One region of the Shewanella sp. 6_MG-2023 genome, then DNA from elsewhere that is predicted to be linked to it. Evidence: predicted binding sites of a transcription regulator. Region 1 holds the regulator's gene; each other region holds the start of a gene.
What was found. The regulator sigma-54, encoded in region 1, starts transcription at its own class of promoters, with help from an activator protein. The targets are predictions, from matches to a motif close to GTTGGCACGNNNNTNGNNT.
Positions count from the first base shown of each region.

Region 1 (4,726 bases):
TGCCAGATAAACTTATTCACCAAAGGCTGTCGCTCTAAGAACTCTTGCACGGGCGCATCTAGGCCTGTGTAGGGCCTTAACTCAAGCTCCCAGTGCGGATTCGGTAAAAAGCGCACATCAAACATAAAGTCTGCTTCAGCCGGCATGCCATGCTTAAAGCCAAATGACTCAAAATGTACCACTAATTCTTTATCAACACTGCCTAGCAAGATTTGCCGAACATGATCGCTCAATTCGTAGATATTAGTTTGCGAGGTGTCGATATAGTGATCAACCATTTTGGCTATGGGTTCGAGTAACCGCCCCTCAAGCTTAATGGCTTCTTGTAACGAAATTTGATTCTTAGACAGTGGGTGTAATCGGCGGGTCTCACTAAAACGCTTCAGTAACACTTTATCGTTGGCGTTTAAAAAGAAACTGGTAATGCTGGTATCGTCAGACAGTAAAGCAATTTGCTCTTTGAGTACTTTGCCTTGCTCTTCGATATTACGCACATCGACGCTAATGGCGACAAGCTCGTTACTATCTTTAAGCTGTTCAAGCAGGCTGCCAATCAGTGGCAGTGGCAGGTTATCAACACAGTAATAACCTAAATCTTCAAGCACTCTCAGTGCGACTGATTTTCCTGAACCTGAACGTCCCGATACGATGACAAGTTTCATGCAGTAATAACCTGATAAAGTTCTGTAGCGTCATGACTCTTTCGAAGTCGTTTAAGTATCAATTTATCACTGAGTTTCTCTGCCATGCTAGATAATGTGCTTAGGTGTTGCTGGCACTGATCTGCAGGTACAAGAAGCGCAAATAAAATATCTACAGGTTGCTTGTCTATGGCATCAAAGGCGATTGGCTCTTCGCATTTGATTAAAATAGCAATGGGTTCTTCGATATTATCTAAGCGCCCATGTGGAATTGCTATGCCATTTCCTATACCTGTACTGCCCATTTTTTCACGCGCTATTAGACTTTCAAAAATAGCCTGTGAAGAAAGGGTTGGGTACTGGGCAGCCATTAAATTGCTGATTAATTCCAGTACCTTTTTCTTACTGCCCGGAGTGGCACAGGTAGTGCACGCCGGCTGCAGGATGGTACGAAGTTCCATCGTTAATGCTTAGTGAGTTTCTCTTTATGTTTAATTACCTGACGGTCTAGCTTATCTATCAGGGCGTCTATTGCCACATACATATCAGCGTTACGCGATACAGCAAACACTTCACCGCCTTTTAGGTGCAGTTTGGCTTCGGCAATCTGTTGTAGCTTTTGAACATCGAGCACAACGTGAACATTATTGATCTGTTCGAAGTGTCGTTCAAGCTTTGAAAATTTTGTTTGCACGTATTCCCGTAAAGATTGAGTTATTTCAATATGGTTTCCAGTCAGGTTAATTTGCATAGGTCATCCTCCAATAACAAAAGTTATAAGCTTTTGCGTTGGTTTGAGGGAGGGATGAGCATTGCCTCTCGATATTTGGCTATCGTACGTCGAGCAACGTTAATCCCTTGTTCAGCCAATAGTGTCGCCATTTTACTATCACTAAGAGGCTTTTTCGGGTTTTCTGCAGCTACGAGCTTTTTAATAAATGCGCGAATTGCTGTAGAAGAGCATTCTCCACCATCATCGGTACTTACATGGCTTGAGAAAAAATATTTTAGTTCAAAAAGTCCACGGGGGGTATGCATGTATTTTTGGGTCGTGACCCGTGAAATGGTCGACTCGTGCATTTCAACCGCTTCAGCAATATCATTGAGCACCATCGGCTTCATGGCTTCTTCACCGAACTCAAAGAAACCTTGCTGAAATTGTACGATACAGTTAGCCACTTTTAGTAAGGTTTCATTACGGCTATCGATGCTTTTGATAAACCATTTAGCTTCTTGTAAATGACCACGAATAAATTGGCTGTCAGCTTGGCTTGAACCGCCTTTGGCCATAGCTGCATATTGCTGATTAACGCCAATTTTAGGCATGTTATCGGGATTTAGCTCGACCACCCAGCGACCATTCTTTTTAAGTACAGTAACATCAGGAATGACGTACTCATCTTTAATGGGGGTAATTTGCAAGCCTGGACGTGGATTGAGCGTTTGAATAAATTCAATGGCTTCACGTAAATCATCTTCTTTAAGCTTGGTTTTACGCATCAGTAACCTAAAGTCACGACCGGCGATTAAATCAAGATGATCTTTAATCAGTAACTTAACATTATCTATGCAAGGAATTTCATTAGGGTATTGGCCTAATTGAATTAATAGACACTCACTTAAATCTCGCGCTGCAATGCCGACGGGATCGAAGTGTTGTACCCGTTTAAGTACAGCTTCAACTTCATCGAGTTCGATATCGTCAGTGCCTAAGGATTGCAAAATGTCTTCAACGCTCTGGGTGAGGTAACCGCGCTCATCAATGGCATCAATAATGGCGGTTGCAATCACTAAGTCATTTTCAGAAAAGGGAGTGAGGTTTTTTTGCCATTCAAGATGCTCATACAAGCCTTCACTGGTTTCGCCTTGAAACGGCATATCATTACCGCTCGATACTGCGCCAGAGCCAGAAGTCGGCGAGGCGGTATACACCTCATCCCATGTGGTATCCATAGGGAGTTCTTCAGGCATAGAATCTTTAGTGAGCGATTCAGTGGTATCAACCGTTGAGGTGTCTTTTTCTATGGTGACTTGGCTATTATCACTAAAATCGGTGTCAGTTTGCAGGGCGTTTTCTTTTACGGGCTCTTTGGCTTTAGTGAATTCGTCTTCAAGCTCTAATAGCGGGTTTGAATCAAGTGCTTGTTGAATTTCTTGCTGTAGCTCCAATGAGGAAAGTTGCAATAAGCGAATCGCTTGTTGCAACTGTGGGGTCATGGTTAAGTGTTGACCCATTTTGAGTTGGAGTGAGGCTTTCATGTACCGCTTGTCCCTAATTGAATTACATCATCGCGACGAACAGTGTGGGCGCTAGTTTATGATCCTAGAAAAATAGACTAGATTAAGGTTTGTTGTTGGCCGCGAATGCCATACTAAAAACTGAATAGTGCTAACTATAGCTTGAATTGTTCACCTAAGTATACCGACCTAACTTGCTGATTGACTAAGATCTCAGCAGGTGTTCCTTCAGCAATCAAGTTTCCGTGACTCACAATATATGCTCGCTCACACACATCAAGTGTTTCACGGACATTATGGTCGGTAATTAGCACCCCTAAACCACGGCTTTTAAGTTGTTGAATAATTTTCTTGATGTCGATTACTGAGATAGGATCTACCCCTGCAAAAGGTTCATCTAATAAAATAAACTTAGGATTTGCCGCTAATGCGCGTGCAATTTCAACTCGGCGACGCTCGCCTCCCGATAACGCCATACCTTGGCTATCACGGATATGAGTTATGTTAAATTCTTCTAATAAATGTTCCAGTTCTTCAATGCGCTGCTCATTTGATAAGCTTTTGCGAGTTTGAAGCACTGCCATTATATTATCGTGTACTGTGAGCTTACGAAAAATACTGGCTTCTTGAGGTAAGTAGCCAATGCCTTTTCGGGCGCGCAAATGCATTGGATCTGCGGTTAAATCATCTTCATCGATCAGAATGCGGCCCTTATCACTTTTGACTAGGCCTACGACCATATAAAAGGTGGTGGTTTTACCCGCACCATTAGGGCCAAGTAAGCCAACAATTTGGCCGGTTTTTACCGTCAGGCTGACATCTTTTACTACCTGGCGACTTTTATAACTCTTAGCGAGATTTTCAGCGGTTAACGTAATTTGGGTCATTAGTCATTTTGCTCAGCTGCTGGGGCTGACAATGTCGCCTGCGCCTCAGCGTTAAGTGATTCAGTTACTTCGGGTGTTTCAGTTGAGTTCACAGCCTCTACAGCAGATAAATTGTTGTTTTCAATTATAGCTGGTGGCGTGTCATCACCGGGTTTAGCGCTGTCTGGTAAATGTGGTTGCTCATCTTTTTTCTTTTCAGAATCAATCAAGTCTGGGTGACTTTCTGGTTGAAAAATAGTGATAACCCGATCTTCACCAGTACCGGTGCTTTCAGCAATTAACTGCTGCTTTTCAATGTTGTAGCTAATTAGGTTACCAGTAACCTGGCTGCCAGCTTGGTCCAATTTAGCATTACCCGTTAAGGTTAAAATGCTAGTGGCAAGCTCATATTTAATTTCATCGGCACTGGCAGTACCAATACGGCCATCATCTAACTCTTGGGAAAATGTCGCAGGGTTACCTGTGGCAACCATGGTTTTTTGGGTGCCGCTTTCGGTGCCAAATGCGCGTAATTCGTCGGCATTAATGTTAATCGACCCTTGAGTCACATTAACTGGGCCATAGAAGATGACCTGATTGTTTTTTATGTCAGCTTTTTGGCTCACAGCTGCGACTTTAAGCTCTTGCTGTAAATCGCCTTCTTTTGCATAGGCGCTGGCAATACTGACTACACTGAGTAGTGAGGCAATCAAAAGTTTACTTTGCTTCATACGTTCCTTCTACTTGACTTAAAAGTTCAAGTTCTTGAGCATTTAAATCAGCATACAGGCCTAAACCTTGTATATTAAAATCTGACCCAGTAACAAAAATTTGTCTATCTGAGGTCAAAATCATGGTGTTCATATCGAGTGCCAACATGGTGGTTGTCAAAGATTGTAATGGCTCGTCGATGTTTATTGCATCAATAATAACATTATTTTCTAAAACTACTTTGCCTGTTTCATTATTCAGCTTGCCTAA
Region 1 is NZ_JAUOQU010000014.1:52,936-57,661, reverse strand. Features, by position in the region: gene rapZ (RNase adapter RapZ) at 1-662, opposite strand, end outside; gene ptsN (PTS IIA-like nitrogen regulatory protein PtsN) at 659-1,102, opposite strand; gene hpf (ribosome hibernation promoting factor) at 1,105-1,392, opposite strand; gene Q4533_RS10090 (RNA polymerase factor sigma-54) at 1,416-2,900, opposite strand; gene lptB (LPS export ABC transporter ATP-binding protein) at 3,035-3,766, opposite strand; gene lptA (lipopolysaccharide transport periplasmic protein LptA) at 3,766-4,476, opposite strand; gene lptC (LPS export ABC transporter periplasmic protein LptC) at 4,463-4,726, opposite strand, start outside.

Region 2 (4,726 bases), on a different contig from region 1:
TGGCGGCGGATCAAACCGAAATAGCTGAACCTTATCGATTTTGGGCTGATGAACAACCTGCGTTTTTATATGATGCAACCACCAACACCACACCATTAGCAAGTGCGTCAGAAAAGCTAAATATATTAGTGTTATCGGGTGGTGGTGCTAAGGGTGCTTATGGCACCGGAGTAATAAACGGCCTTTATGATAGTAATCAACTACCGCAATACACCATTGTCACAGGGATCAGTGCAGGCTCTTTGATTGCACCATTTGCATTTATTGGTGGTGATGAAATTCATCGATTAAAGCAAGTCATGCTAGGCCTTAACGATAAGGCTATATTAGGTAAACGCAATTTTTTAAATGCTCTTTTTAAAGATGCCTTTACTGATGGCAGTAGTCTATATGAGCTAGTGGAGCAGTTTTACCCTGCTACAATGATTGATAAAATAGCGACTGAACACCAAAAAGGGCGTCGACTATTTATTGGCACTACGCAGTTTGATTCTGGCGAGCTGATGATCTGGAATATTGGCCAAATTGCTGCCAGTAACTTACCAAATAAATATGACTTAGTTCATCAAATTTTAGCCGCAAGCTCGTCAATTCCAGGGGTGTTTCCACCACAATTCATCAATGTTGAGATAGATGGAAAGCCTCTAGAAGAACTACATGTTGATGGCGGCATGAACTCACAAATGTTTGTCGACCCAGGTAATTTCGATTATGGGTTAGTCAATCAGGCTTTAGGTTATCAGCAACCAACTAATATTCACGTTATCCGTAACGGGGTATTAAAATCACCTTATATTTCCCTACATGATAAAGGCCTTGAACTACTGAATCGCAGTTTGAAAAGTATGACGATTCAACAAGCTAGAGGTGATTTATATCGAATGCTGTATTACAGCGAAGTAAATAACTACGATTTGTCATTCACTTATATTGACGACAAGTTTGATGCAGAACCTGCCACCAAGAAAATGTTTGATCAGCAGTACATGGAAGCCTTATACCAAAACGGCTATGACAAGGCGGTAAACAACAATTTATGGCAAAACCAAGTTCCTTATTAAAGAAGTTATAGTTTACTTTCACGACTCTCCCAAGTCATTACTGGGAGAGTAAAATCAAGCTAATACGTCATTATTAATCCCACCTTTTTACCATTTTATCAGCATTTTTAGTCGCTTTAGTTATGACTCTACACTTTTTGGAATAACTTACCATGTTGAGAACGACTTGAAACACTGAACATAATGGCGGCTTTATCAATAAGCTGCAGCTAAGTAACTCCTCTTCTTAATACTGTCTGTTGTTAGCGATTGCGCAATGCCTTAATGATACTACTATCAACCAAAGCAGCTGCATTCATCCATCAATATTCATGCCTCCCATCAAATACATTCCATTCTTCATAATATCGTTTCAGCGCCAGCGGTTCATGGCATGACACGTATGAATAGCACCTTGCAGAGGCTACTCAATTTCATCAGTATTCCAGTTGAAGTCAGTCCCTATAAAGGTTTAACTCATGCTCAACGTTAATGTGACGGGTTACATTGCAGTATTATCAGTCATTTAGGGCTTATAAAAGCCGAACCTAAAATTTTTCACCTTCCTGTGAAATAGTAACTGTTTAAAATGGAGACTAAGCTGCTGATTTAATCTTTTAAAAATACTCAACACAAAAAAGCCCATCAAGAGTACATGATGGGCTTTAATAACAGGGACAGAATAATCAATTAGAAAGGTGTTACAAGCTATAATTTAAACGACCAAATATAGTTTATAAAACTGTGATGATATCTTGTTCAGGTAAGCGTGATTTAGGTAGGCCAAAGTTATAATCTTCGCCCTCTTTGTGATAACCCATTGCTAGCGCAAACTCACAAACGTAACCATCTAACTCTTCTTTAAAAATCTCACCAATTAAGCTTGGGTCAACGCCTTCCATCGATGTAGAAGCAATCCCTAAACGAGCTAGCGTATGCAAGGTATTACCAATAGCAATATAGGTTTGCGCTTTAGTCCAATGGCCATTAAAACCACTGTCATCAGTATTTTGCTCTGCAAAACCAAAAGCACCATTTAGCATGTTGTCATACATGTCTGCCGGTAAATGACCTGACGACACTTCAACATCAACAACTTTTCTGTAGTCATCTTTAGTGAACTTAGGGTTATGGGCAAATAAAATCACATGGGAGGCTTCAGTAGCATGAGGCTGATTAAACTGGTGCATATTGGCAAACGTTTCATGAAAACGTTGTTTTGCCACATCAGTTTCTAATACGATAAATTTCCACGGCTGTGAGTTAATAGAAGAAGCAGTTAAACGAATCGCTTGTTTCACTACGTCCATATCCGCTGCTGAAATACGCTTACTTGAATCATACTTTTTCACAGTATAACGTTTATTCAAATCTGCAATAATTGGGTGTGACATAATGATTTTCCTCATAGGTGATGCCGATGCGGTGCATTTTAGGCTTTTCCATTGAGAAAAAAAGAGTGCTAGACACCAATCTTTATGGAGTTTTTAAACCATAAAAAATCCGTAATAGCGGGTGCAGATGGCTCTATAGCGTAACTATACGTAGAAAAAATGACAAACCCATGGCTGTTCACTGGTTATTTTGACTAATTCAGCTGGCTACTTTCACTATATCATTTGCATTTATAAAGGTTAAAAACGATAACGCAATGCTGCAAGAATGATAAAGCACTGTTTTTATATAGCATCTTTAAACTGGCCTGCATATTGCTTTAATTTAACTTAAATACAACATCTACCCTAGTGACTAAAATCTGAGTCACTATGTACTATAAAGTCCAAGGAGTGACATTATGGCCGTGATTTTAGAAGATCGCCCTATTGAGCAAGTCAGAGAACAAGTTATCGATCAGTTAATTGTCAATTATAGCCACGGCATTATCTCTGCTGAAGCCTTTGAAAGACGCCTTGATGAGGCAATGAACTCAAGTGTTCATCAAGAGATCGTCGCACTGGTCGCAGACCTAACCTTAACCGCTGATACTGACTATAGTCAGCAAAAAGACCACCAGTTTGCGCCAAACTATGGCAGCAAAACTGCCACTGAAGATATGCGCTTAACCAGCATATTAGGTAACAGTGAACGTAGCGGCCAATGGGTGGTGCCAAAGGTTATTAAGGTTAATAATATTATTGGCGAAACAACTCTGGACTTTAGTGATGCCATTTTTCAGCATCAACATGTCACCATTGAGATTAATTGCTTTTTGGGCAGTAGCAGTATCTATGTTCCTGAAGGCATTAATGTGGTGTGTAAAACTTACGGGCTCGTCAGTAGCATAGAAAACAAAGCGCCTTCTATCGCAACCCGCCAAGCTCCTGTCATCACCATTGAGGGTAAGGTTATTTTGGGCTCGCTGGAGGTGTCTATCAAGCGCACCATTAAAGAAAAGTTTATCGAGTTTGCCAACAACTTAAAATCGGCATTTGATACTAAAAACTACTTTTGATACTAAGAACACAAGATCCGAATATAAGGCAAACCTCAACGATAATATTTGCCTTATTTCGGCCATTAAATCAGCTCTAAGCCATAAGTAACTCAATACCTAGCAATCGCCAAGCTGGGATTAGATGATGCTTCAATCAAGCGCTACTCTAAGTAATCACACTAAATACTCTAAGCAAGTCATCAATTGTTACAACAACCCCAACTTAAATGATGCTCGTAAGTTACCGCTTAGCTGTTAACTTGTTATAATCAGCATCAGCTTTAAATGACCCTATAGAATCATCAATGCAATGGTTCCAATACAAGCGTTATGAATACAATCATTATCAATAAAAACGCTAATAGTCACTCAATCCTAATCAATGCCATTAAACATCATGGAATGATAATTAAAACAACAGGAAATAACATGTATCGAATCGTCACTGCAGGGCTAGTTACGCTCTCATTTGTGGGAAGTACCGACGCCTTAGCCAATGAATACGTGCTAAGTAAAGTCGCCAAGCCACTATCACAAAGTATTAAGCTCAACTTAGATCCAGTAAAAGATAACTTCTCAGGCAGCACAGCCATTCAAATTGAAGTGCTTGAAGCCACTAAGCAATTACAACTTAACGGCTTAGAATACACTGCTAGCAATATCCAGTTAGATGCCAAATCAGCTAACAACAAAGACTGCCAACTAGATGTAATCATGCAAGATACTGGGGTGGTTTTGTTTAACTGCCCACATACTATCGAACCTGGTGCATATTCTTTCTCAATGGATTTCACAGCCCCTTATAACCGTCAATCTGTCGGCCTGTATAAAACCATTGATGGCGGCCTGCCCTACTTATTTACCCAGTTTGAAATGAGTGATGCGCGCCGCAGTTTTCCAAGCTTTGATGAACCAGAATATAAAATCCCCTTTCAAGTAACCATCACAGCCCCAAGTACTGAAAAGGTTTACAGCAATACCCCTGAGCTTTCAGTTGCAACCAAAGATGGCCTGACAACTCACGTATTTGCTCAAACCAAGCCAATATCCTCTTACCTTGTTGCTTATGCTGTGGGTCAATTTGAAGAAATTGAAGTCACAGGCATGAAAGTCCCAGGGCGCGTAATAACCACTAAGGGGAAAATCGAGCTAGCCAAATATGCAGCCGAGCAAATGCCGTTAGTTCTAAAAGCATTAGAAGATTATTTTGGGGTCGATTACCCTTATCAAAAGCTTGATAGCGTTGCAGTAC
Region 2 is NZ_JAUOQU010000032.1:2,780-7,505, forward strand. Features, by position in the region: gene Q4533_RS16405 (patatin-like phospholipase family protein) at 1-1,061, shown strand, start outside; gene Q4533_RS16410 (nitroreductase family protein) at 1,775-2,434, opposite strand; gene Q4533_RS16415 (LiaF domain-containing protein) at 2,836-3,492, shown strand; gene Q4533_RS16420 (M1 family metallopeptidase) at 3,904-4,726, shown strand, end outside.
Region 2: the regulator sigma-54 is predicted to act here: its motif matches at 2,737-2,755, upstream of Q4533_RS16415 (LiaF domain-containing protein).

Region 3 (4,726 bases), on a different contig from region 1:
AAACCTCATTGCACTTATTCACTCGTCACACTTGTTCACTTTTTAAGAGTCACAAAAAAGCAGAACCCTAAGGTTCTGCTTTTAGTTTTAACATGCTCAGTGTTTAAAGCAATCTATTATCCAGCTGATTTGATTGAAACAAACTCTGGGTAAGCATCAACACCACAGTCAGATGCATCCATACCGTTGTACTCTTCTTCTTCAGTAACACGGATACCCACTGTCGCTTTAAGGATAAACCATACTACGAATGAAGCTGAGAATACCCAAGCAAAGATAACTGCTGCGCCATATAACTGAGCACCAAAGTTTGCATCAGCATTTGATAATGGTACTAGCATTAGACCTAGGAAACCGGCAACACCATGTACAGAGATTGCACCTACTGGGTCATCAATTTTAATGCGGTCAAAGGCAACAATTGAGAAGATAACCACACCACCAGCGACGATACCAATGACACCTGACATTAATAGTGAAGGTGATAATGGGTCTGCTGTAATAGCCACTAAGCCCGCTAATGCACCATTTAAAATCATGGTTAGGTCAGCCTTACCCCAGACAACTTTACAAACTAATAATGCTGAAACTGCACCGAAAGCGGCTGCTGAGTTAGTGTTTACAAAAATCTTAGCCACTGCTGAAGCATTTTCTGCGTCTGAGACTAATAATTGTGAACCACCGTTAAAGCCAAACCAACCCATCCATAAGATAAACATACCTAATGTCGCCATTGGTAAGTTTGAACCTGGGATAGGATGAACTTCACCATTTGGGCCATACTTACCTTTACGAGCACCCAGTAATAGTACTCCTGAGATAGCTGCTGCTGCACCGGCCATATGTACAATACCACTACCAGCGAAGTCAACGAAACCAGCAGCAGAAAGGAAGCCACCGCCCCAAGTCCAGTAACCTTCAATTGGGTAGATAACCGCGGTTAATACCACTGCAAAGATTAAGAAAGACCAAAGCTTCATTCGCTCTGCAACTGCACCAGACACAATTGACATTGCCGTTGCAACAAATACAACTTGGAAGAAGAAGTCAGACTCCAGCGCATGATCTGCATCAGCGGCTTGTGAGCCAATTAATGAACCAAATGATGGTAACCAGCCACCTTCAGTGTTATCGACATACATGATGTTGTAACCCACTAACAGGAACATCACACAGGCGATTGAATATAAACATACATTTTTAGTTAAAATTTCTGTGGTATTTTTTGAACGAACTAAGCCCGCCTCAAGCATTGCAAAACCTGCTGCCATCCACATGACAAACGCACCTGATATTAGAAAATAAAACGTATCTAATGCGAAACGTAATTCGGTGACGGTTGTGCCTAACGTTGCTAACTCTTCCATTACATTCCCCTTATAGTGCTTCGTTATCTAGCTCACCCGTACGGATACGGATAGCTTGCTCAAGATCAGTAACAAAAATTTTGCCATCGCCAATCTTGCCGGTATGAGCCGCTGTCGTAATGGCTTCAATTAACATATCTAAGTTTTCTGCTTTAGTAGCAATTTCCAACTTCACTTTAGGAAGAAAGTCGACTTGGTATTCTGCGCCACGATATAGCTCAGTGTGACCTTTTTGACGACCGAAACCTTTTACTTCGGTAACAGTCATTCCTTCAATGCCCATGCTTGCAATAGCTTCACGGACATCATCCAATTTAAATGGCTTGATGATAGCGCTGACGAGTTTCATCTCGACCTCCAAAAGTGTGATTGTTATAAATTTGTTTGCAAATACAATTCAATCATCAGGCCAATCATGTAAAACCATGATTCGTATAGCATTTTAAAATATAAGTTAAATAAAAAAGTCTTTTCATGCACTAATAAGGTGCAACTTTAATTTGGCGCGCACAACATTAGAGCGAAGCGTTTATAACTATTTGAATACTTGATAATAAGAATTACGCAGTTAAAAAAGTGTCAAAATGAACAAAGAAAAGCTGTGCGGAAGGGGGGGATGTTACTGATATAAAAATAAACACATTAAAGAAAGCATAAATAAAAAGACCTTCTAATGAAGGCCTTTTTATTTGCAGATTAGCTTTTAAAAATTTATAAGCTGCCAACCGTGTCAGTTGCTTCTGCTGAACTTGCAACCTCATCAGTCGTCTCTTCAGCGAGTAGATCTGCCATTAAGCTATCAACTTGAGGCTGACTGACCACTTCATCTTCAACTGCTACAACAGCCTCATTCACACTGACAAGCAAGTCTTCAGTTTCATCAGCTAAAGCAGTTTCTGTCACTTCAAGTTCTGCTTCTGTTTCAGCTGATGCAGTTGCTTGCATTTCAATTGCCGAGTCAGGCGCATCATTTGCAGTAGTCACAATTTCAGACTCGTCAATATCAGTGGTAAGCGCAACACTAACTGAAGGCTCAAGTACTTCATCTGCCTTAGCAAGTTCAATTTGGTTTTCTGCTGGCTGTATTTGCTGTGGTTCAATATCAATAACCGTCGTTGCCGGTTTCACCACTGAAGCTGTAACAGGCTTTGATTCAATCAATTGAGTCAATTCATCTTTTTTATAAACCGCGCCAGCAATTGCAGCAACAGCGATAGCCGCGACAAATAGCTTAGCACCTGAACCTGATGATTTCTCTTGAGCCTTTCTCGCCGCTTCTGCTGCAGCAAGTTGAGCTTGAGGATTCGGTTGCGGCTTAATCTCAAGTTTTGACTTAGGCTTAGGTTCTGCAACTGGCTTCGGGTTATTATGAGCATCTGTATTTACTTGAGGCTCTACTCGAGAATTTGCAGTTGCAGCGCTACTACCACTGGTCTGTGAATTAATTTCTGCAAGAGTCTGTGGTTTAATCTGAGTTGTGGCAGGTGCAGGTGCAGGTTCAGCCTTAACATCGACTTTCTTAGGTTCGGCTTTATTAACATCTGTTTTCACCTGAACCGCTACGGTAGTTTTTACTACAGGCTCTGGCTTAAGATTGTTAAAATGTCCCTTATTTGCAGCTTGAGCTATCGGCGCCTCTGCAACAGGCGCTTCAGTCTTTGGGAAAGCATAGGCTTCTGTGACTTGTGCTTCTGGCTTATCTTCAACAGTTGCTTGGGGTAATACGCCTTCTTCAGGGCCCTTGGTTCTGGCACCTAAAAATTGACCACCATCATAAATTTCCATTTTATGGCTAGATACATCACCTTCAACTACACCAGAGCTTACAATCACTAAACTGTTGCAATGTAATTTACCTTTAAATTCACCACAAACTCTTAATTCTTGACAAAAAAGCTCACCGTCAATTTCGCCACCAACTTCAATTTTAACTTGGTCTGTTGAACGAATAACACCTTTAACTTTACCGGCAACCAAAGCAGGTCCCTGTACAGTCATATCTCCATCCAATGAAGTATCAGGGCCAATAAAAGTAACCCCATTTCCTTTGTTATTCATACCAATCAGTTTCCTTTATTATTAATTTTCGACATATACTAAACTAACTTTATTAAAACAACAAATAACATTTCTTTTACATAAATTGCAGGTCAATTCCGAGCTTTTCGCTTTAAAAGTAAAACTTAATAGTTTAATGTATCGGCTATTAGTAAAAGAGCCTGTCTTTAATATATAAATTTGCTATTGAACGGATTTTCAATAGTAGCCCAAATAACAGGGATGTAGCCGAAATGATTTTTTCAGATGTGATTTTTAAACAACTTCCAGAACCACAGGCCCTGCAAGTATCTAAAATCTCAGGATTACTCAATATTGAAACCGCCTTCTATGACTCACTAAACTTTGCCTGTAAAGCTGCCGATAAAAGGCCAAAATTTCTTATTCACTATTTAGAAGCCCCTCATAAACACGCCTATTTAATTTCAGCTGATATTCTTACAACAGGTAAGCATTTAGTCTTTTGCCCTCAACTAGATACTGAGTGTGAAACTTTACTTATCTCTAATGGATTCCATGGCGCACTCCCATTGGCCGCAACTGAAGTTGACATTATTGAAGCCCTTAAAAGCATTAATGCTAATAAGCTTTATTTCAGCCACGATGCCATGTCACGTTATATTCAATCAAAGAAACGACAACCCAATACCCAACGCCAGAATGAATTACTGTCATTAACGACCAAGAAAGAGCAGCAGGTATTAACCCTGATATGCCAAGGCTTAACCAATGATGAAATCGCTGCCAATTTAGGCATATCGATTAATACAGTAAAAATGCATATTCAGAATATGTTCAAAAAAACCAAAATATCCAGCCGTGGGCAGCTTTCTTACGCCTTTGCACAAGTTTAAAAATTTAAATGTATATAATTAGCTCACTGCTAATTTGTAACGCTAGCTGTTAAATGGTGCGAGTTAACAGCTTTGAGAATTAACTACAGAAAATAACATTAATTGCACTTAGGTAAGCTTTAGCGTGCAGCAAAGCGCAACTAAAGCGCAAAATTTTTTTGATGACATAGTGCTGTTTATACTGAGTACTTCATCACCTCAGCAAAACGCGCCATAAAATTATCAAACGCAGCATTATCTGGGTAATCAAATTGATATTTATTATGGAAATAAATCGTTAAAGAGGTTCGGCCGTCACTAAGAATAATTGTGTAGCCATCAAAGCCTGTTTGCGCATTTAAGCCACATAGTTCATAGCTAGAGTTGTCGCCATCTGCAGCGGCCAGCTTTTGCCCCATGTCGGTTATCTTATTAAATACTTTTAGCGCTTCATATATATCAATGGCA
Region 3 is NZ_JAUOQU010000018.1:29,567-34,292, reverse strand. Features, by position in the region: gene Q4533_RS11875 (ammonium transporter) at 117-1,367, opposite strand; gene Q4533_RS11870 (P-II family nitrogen regulator) at 1,378-1,716, opposite strand; gene Q4533_RS11865 (polymer-forming cytoskeletal protein) at 2,079-3,425, opposite strand; gene Q4533_RS11860 (response regulator transcription factor) at 3,659-4,279, shown strand; gene Q4533_RS11855 (DUF3081 family protein) at 4,456-4,726, opposite strand, start outside.
Region 3: the regulator sigma-54 is predicted to act here: its motif matches at 1,763-1,781, upstream of Q4533_RS11870 (P-II family nitrogen regulator).

Region 4 (4,726 bases), on a different contig from region 1:
GATGGGCTAGCGAAAGGCACGGAGCAAGGTCGGCTTGAAGGTTTAGAGCAAGGTCACGCTGAAGGCTTTAGCCAAGGAGAACAACAAGGTTATGAAGTGGGTTTAGCCAAAGCTAATGAGATGCTTGAGCGTTTATCTGGCTTAGTTGAGCAATTTGAGCAACCCTTATTAGTGCTTGATGCTGAAATTGAAGCTGAGCTATTACAGCTATCCATTAATCTGACCAAATCCATCGTCGGTAATGAATTACAAACTCATCCTGAACATATTTTATCTGTACTGCGTCAAGGGGTAGATTCGTTACCGATTAAAAAACAACAAGTCACTCTGAGGTTTAGCCCAGATGATGCTGCACTTGTTAATCAATTATACAGTGAAGCGCAATTAGCTAAGAATCGTTGGGAAATTGAAGCTGATCCATCTCTTAAAAACGGTGACTGCATCATTCACAGCGAGCGCTCCAGTGTCGACTTACGAGTTGAAGCGCGTATGAGTCAAGCTCTTAGTGGCTTGCAGCAACAGGTCGCAGCGATTCAGGCCAATGTGCAAACGATTAAGTCAGATTCAAGTCACTACACCACTAGCATTGCCGAGGATGCTAGCGAATGTAGCCTTAAGGTGGTGGGAGCAAAGCGGGATCAACTCACTGATGACAATGTTTCTTCTGTCGTACATGAAGAGGGTTTACACCTTGTTGATGAGGTAGATGATGCTAAATCGCCAACATCAGTTACTAAATAAATTTAAACTTCATAGTAATAAAGTCACCCCCATTCGGCCTGTGGCCAGTGGTCAGCTGGTTAGGGTTGTTGGCTTAACCCTCGAAGCTACCGGCTGTAGAGCCCCTGTCGGCAGTTTATGCTCTATCGAAACCATGGCCGGTGAGCTAGTGGCTGAAGTCGTTGGATTTGATGATGAATTACTTTATCTCATGCCCGTAGATGAATTAAGAGGGGTGTTACCGGGAGCAAGAGTGCAGCCTTTAGGTGAGCAGTCAGGGTTAAGTGTCGGCTTAAGTTTACTTGGTAGAGTTTTAGACGGTAGTGGTTTACCCCTTGATGGCCTTGGACCATTAAATACTGAGCAACATGCCTCGCGTCATGCGCCGCCCATTAACCCTTTATCGCGCCGCGCGATTACCGAACCATTAGATGTGGGGGTTAGAGCCATTAATGCCATGTTGACCGTAGGTAAAGGCCAGCGGATGGGCCTGTTTGCCGGCTCTGGTGTGGGTAAAAGTGTGCTGTTAGGCATGATGACTCGCGGCACCACTGCTGACATTATTGTGGTGGGGCTGGTGGGTGAACGTGGCCGTGAAGTAAAAGAGTTTATTGAAGAGATTTTAGGCCCAGAAGGCCGAGCCAGATCTGTGGTGGTCGCAGCACCTGCTGATACTTCACCATTGATGCGATTACGCGCCTGTGAAACCTCAACACGTATTGCGGAGTATTTTAGAGACCTTGGCTATAACGTATTGTTATTGATGGACAGTTTAACCCGTTACGCCCAAGCCCAGCGTGAAGTAGCCTTGGCAGTGGGTGAGCCTCCGGCGACCAAAGGTTATCCGCCATCGGTGTTTGCTAAATTACCCCGCTTGGTCGAACGGGCAGGTAACGGCGGCCCAGGTCAAGGTTCGATTACCGCATTTTATACCGTGCTTACCGAAGGTGATGATCAACAAGATCCCATTGCCGATGCGTCACGGGCGATTTTAGATGGTCATATTGTGTTATCAAGAACGCTGGCAGATTCTGGCCATTACCCCGCGATTGATATTGAGCAGTCCATTAGCCGCGTCGCACCTATGGTGATTAGCACTGAGCATTTAGAGTCCATGCGTCTGGTTAAACAGATGTATTCACTTTATCAGCAAAACAGAGACTTAATTTCAATTGGGGCTTATTCCCAAGGCAGCGATCCACGCATTGATAACGCTATTCGGTTACAACCAGCGATGAATGCATTTTTACGCCAAGGATTTAAAGATGTTATTTCCTTTGATAACAGTCAAACCATGGTTGGGCAGATTGCTGCTCAGTGTAAATAATGCGCCGGGCTGATCCATTAATCACAGTGCTTAAACTCAATAAAGAAGCAGAAGAACAGGCGGCTTTACAGCTTAAATCTGCACAATTAGAACTACAAAAATGTGAGGGGCAATTAGAGGCGTTAAATAATTATCGCCTAGAGTACATGAAGCAAATGAATGAAAATCAAGGTAAAACGCTAAGTGCCAGTGAATATCATTCTTTTCATGAATTTATTAAGCAAATTGACCAAGCACTAGTGCAGCAAGTTAATACCGTTAAAGAAGCACAAAATCAGACCCAACATCGACAAGTTAATTGGCAGCAAAAGCAACAAAAGCGTAAAGCGGTTGAATTGTTGTTAGCTAAAAATGATCAAAAAGCTCAGCAAATAGCCAATAAACAAGAGCAAAAAGCCTCAGATGAATTTGCGATGCAGCAGTTTATTCGTAAAACCCCGCGTTAAATTCCCTTATCCGTTTTTAGCCTAATTAATTTTTATTCTGGCACTCTTATTGCTTGGTTCGTTATTAATAATAAAAGCGTCAGCAATGTGACTTTCATAATTTTATAGCACCAATAGGTTTTCGGTGTTATTAACTCGGAGTTTGTTATGCAGCAAGTGAGTAATATTTTACTTGGAAATAGCAATAAAATGGCGAATTCCCCAACGGGAGAGACGCCGCAAGGTACTGATAGCCCATCTTTTTTGTCGGCGCTTAATCAAGTTTCTCAAACTGATGAGATGCAGGGTAACACTGAGCAAGCTTCTGAAAATAACTCAGATATCAATCTGGTGGATGACAATGCCTCACAAGAGCATATTGCTGCAGAAACCGATATTGCTTTAATCTTTGCTCAAATTGACTTAGCAGAAAATTTTGAAACCAATAGCCAACCAACTGGTGGCAACATATTGCCGCTGGCTATTGAGGCCGATTCAGCTGAACTGTCACAAGAGGCTTTAGGTAACTTAGCTGAAGCGATTTCAATGCCCCAAATAGATGCTATGGCAGCAGATAGCGACAGTTCAACTACAGAATTTTTAAGTGACTATTCAGCTGAGCAACTACAAAATTTATCTGAATTTAGTGCAATGTCTGCAGCTGAGTTGTCAGCATTATCAGTCAAGGAGTTAAATCAGCTGATCACTGACTTTAACCAGCAAACTCCCATCCAAGGTGGAGCCTTACTCCCTTTGATTGAGTTAGCAACAACCAGCGCCATAGATAATGCTGAAAAACCAGCCCTTGCACTTAGCAGTGGCTTTAGTTCAATTCATAAAAACATAATGGATAACAATAGCGCTGCTGTTGATGTAAACAAAAACCTAGTTGATGTAAACAAAGGCTTAGTTGATGCAAACAAAACTTTAGGCGCTCCTGACAGTATTGAAGGTAAAATAACCTCAAAGGAATCTGGGGTTAACCTGAGTAAAGCTGAGTTCTCGGTATCCATGGATAAGTCTGCTATTCCTTCCTCTGCCAATAGTCCTAGTAGTAATGCCCTAGCAAATAATGCCATTGCCCTTAGCGCTGGTGAGTTTACTCTTGATGCAGAATCTGTGGATCTCAAGGCGATACAAAATCAAAGTAGCTTAACGTCAGTGCATAAAAGTGATGTGCCGCAATTTCAATTATCGTTACGCCAAGGATCTGAGTCGGTAGGGCAAATGCAGGAGATGATCCAAAAGTTCGCCCCTGTGATGAAGCAACAACTCATGACGATGGTAGGACAGGGCATTCAACATGCGGAAATTCGATTAGATCCGGCAGAGCTTGGCCATATGGTGGTCAGAGTTCAAGTTAATGGCGATCAAACCCAAGTGCAATTTCAAGTGGCGCAGACACAAACCCGAGACCTATTGGAGCAAGCTATTCCGCGGCTACGGGAAATGCTAGCAGAAGAAGGGCTGCAATTGGCTGACAGTCATGTTTCTCAAGACGGCGAACAGCAGAAAAACGCTGATTATGATGAGTCAAGTGCTAGCAATGACGGGCTTTTGGATGAAATTTCAGCACAAGAACTTGAGATAGTCACAAAACATGCCATGAGTGGCAGTTCAGCTATAGATTATTACGCTTAAGTCGGTAACCTATGGGTTAATGATCGCAAAATCAAAAACTAAGCTGAAACTTAGTTAACACAATAATAACAACAGCGTGATGGAATCATTTATGCCAGAAGAAGCTTCTTTAGAATTAACTACCCAGAACCCACCAAAAAGTATCAATAAAATGATTATTTTTTTGGTGGTTGGCATGTTGCTGCTGGCAGGCATTGCTGTGACAGTGCTGTTTTTTATTGGCGACAATGCGAAAGCTACTGCAAACTCACCTGCAACTGACATAAGTACTGCAACTGTAGTAACTGATGCTGCTACTGGTAAGGCAAATTATGTGGGTATGCCAAGACCATTTTTATTCAATCTAGCGGGTGCTAATCGTTCACGTTTAGTTGAAATAAAAGTGCAGTTAATGGTGCGAGGCGATGACGGCGTTACTGCAAAAATGCACATTCCTTTAATTGAACATGCGCTTTTAAACACATTTAGCGCAGCAGATGTACAAAAGCTAAGTACCCAAGCGGGTAAAGATGAATTACGCCAATTAGCCCTATTAAATGTTCAAAATACATTGCAACCCATAACCGGCCAAAAAGTCGTTGAAAGAGTACTTTTTACTGGTTTTGTAATGCAA
Region 4 is NZ_JAUOQU010000007.1:77,077-81,802, forward strand. Features, by position in the region: gene fliH (flagellar assembly protein FliH) at 1-741, shown strand, start outside; gene fliI (flagellar protein export ATPase FliI) at 710-2,047, shown strand; gene fliJ (flagellar export protein FliJ) at 2,047-2,493, shown strand; gene Q4533_RS06150 (flagellar hook-length control protein FliK) at 2,641-4,113, shown strand; gene fliL (flagellar basal body-associated protein FliL) at 4,205-4,726, shown strand, end outside.
Region 4: the regulator sigma-54 is predicted to act here: its motif matches at 2,530-2,548, upstream of Q4533_RS06150 (flagellar hook-length control protein FliK).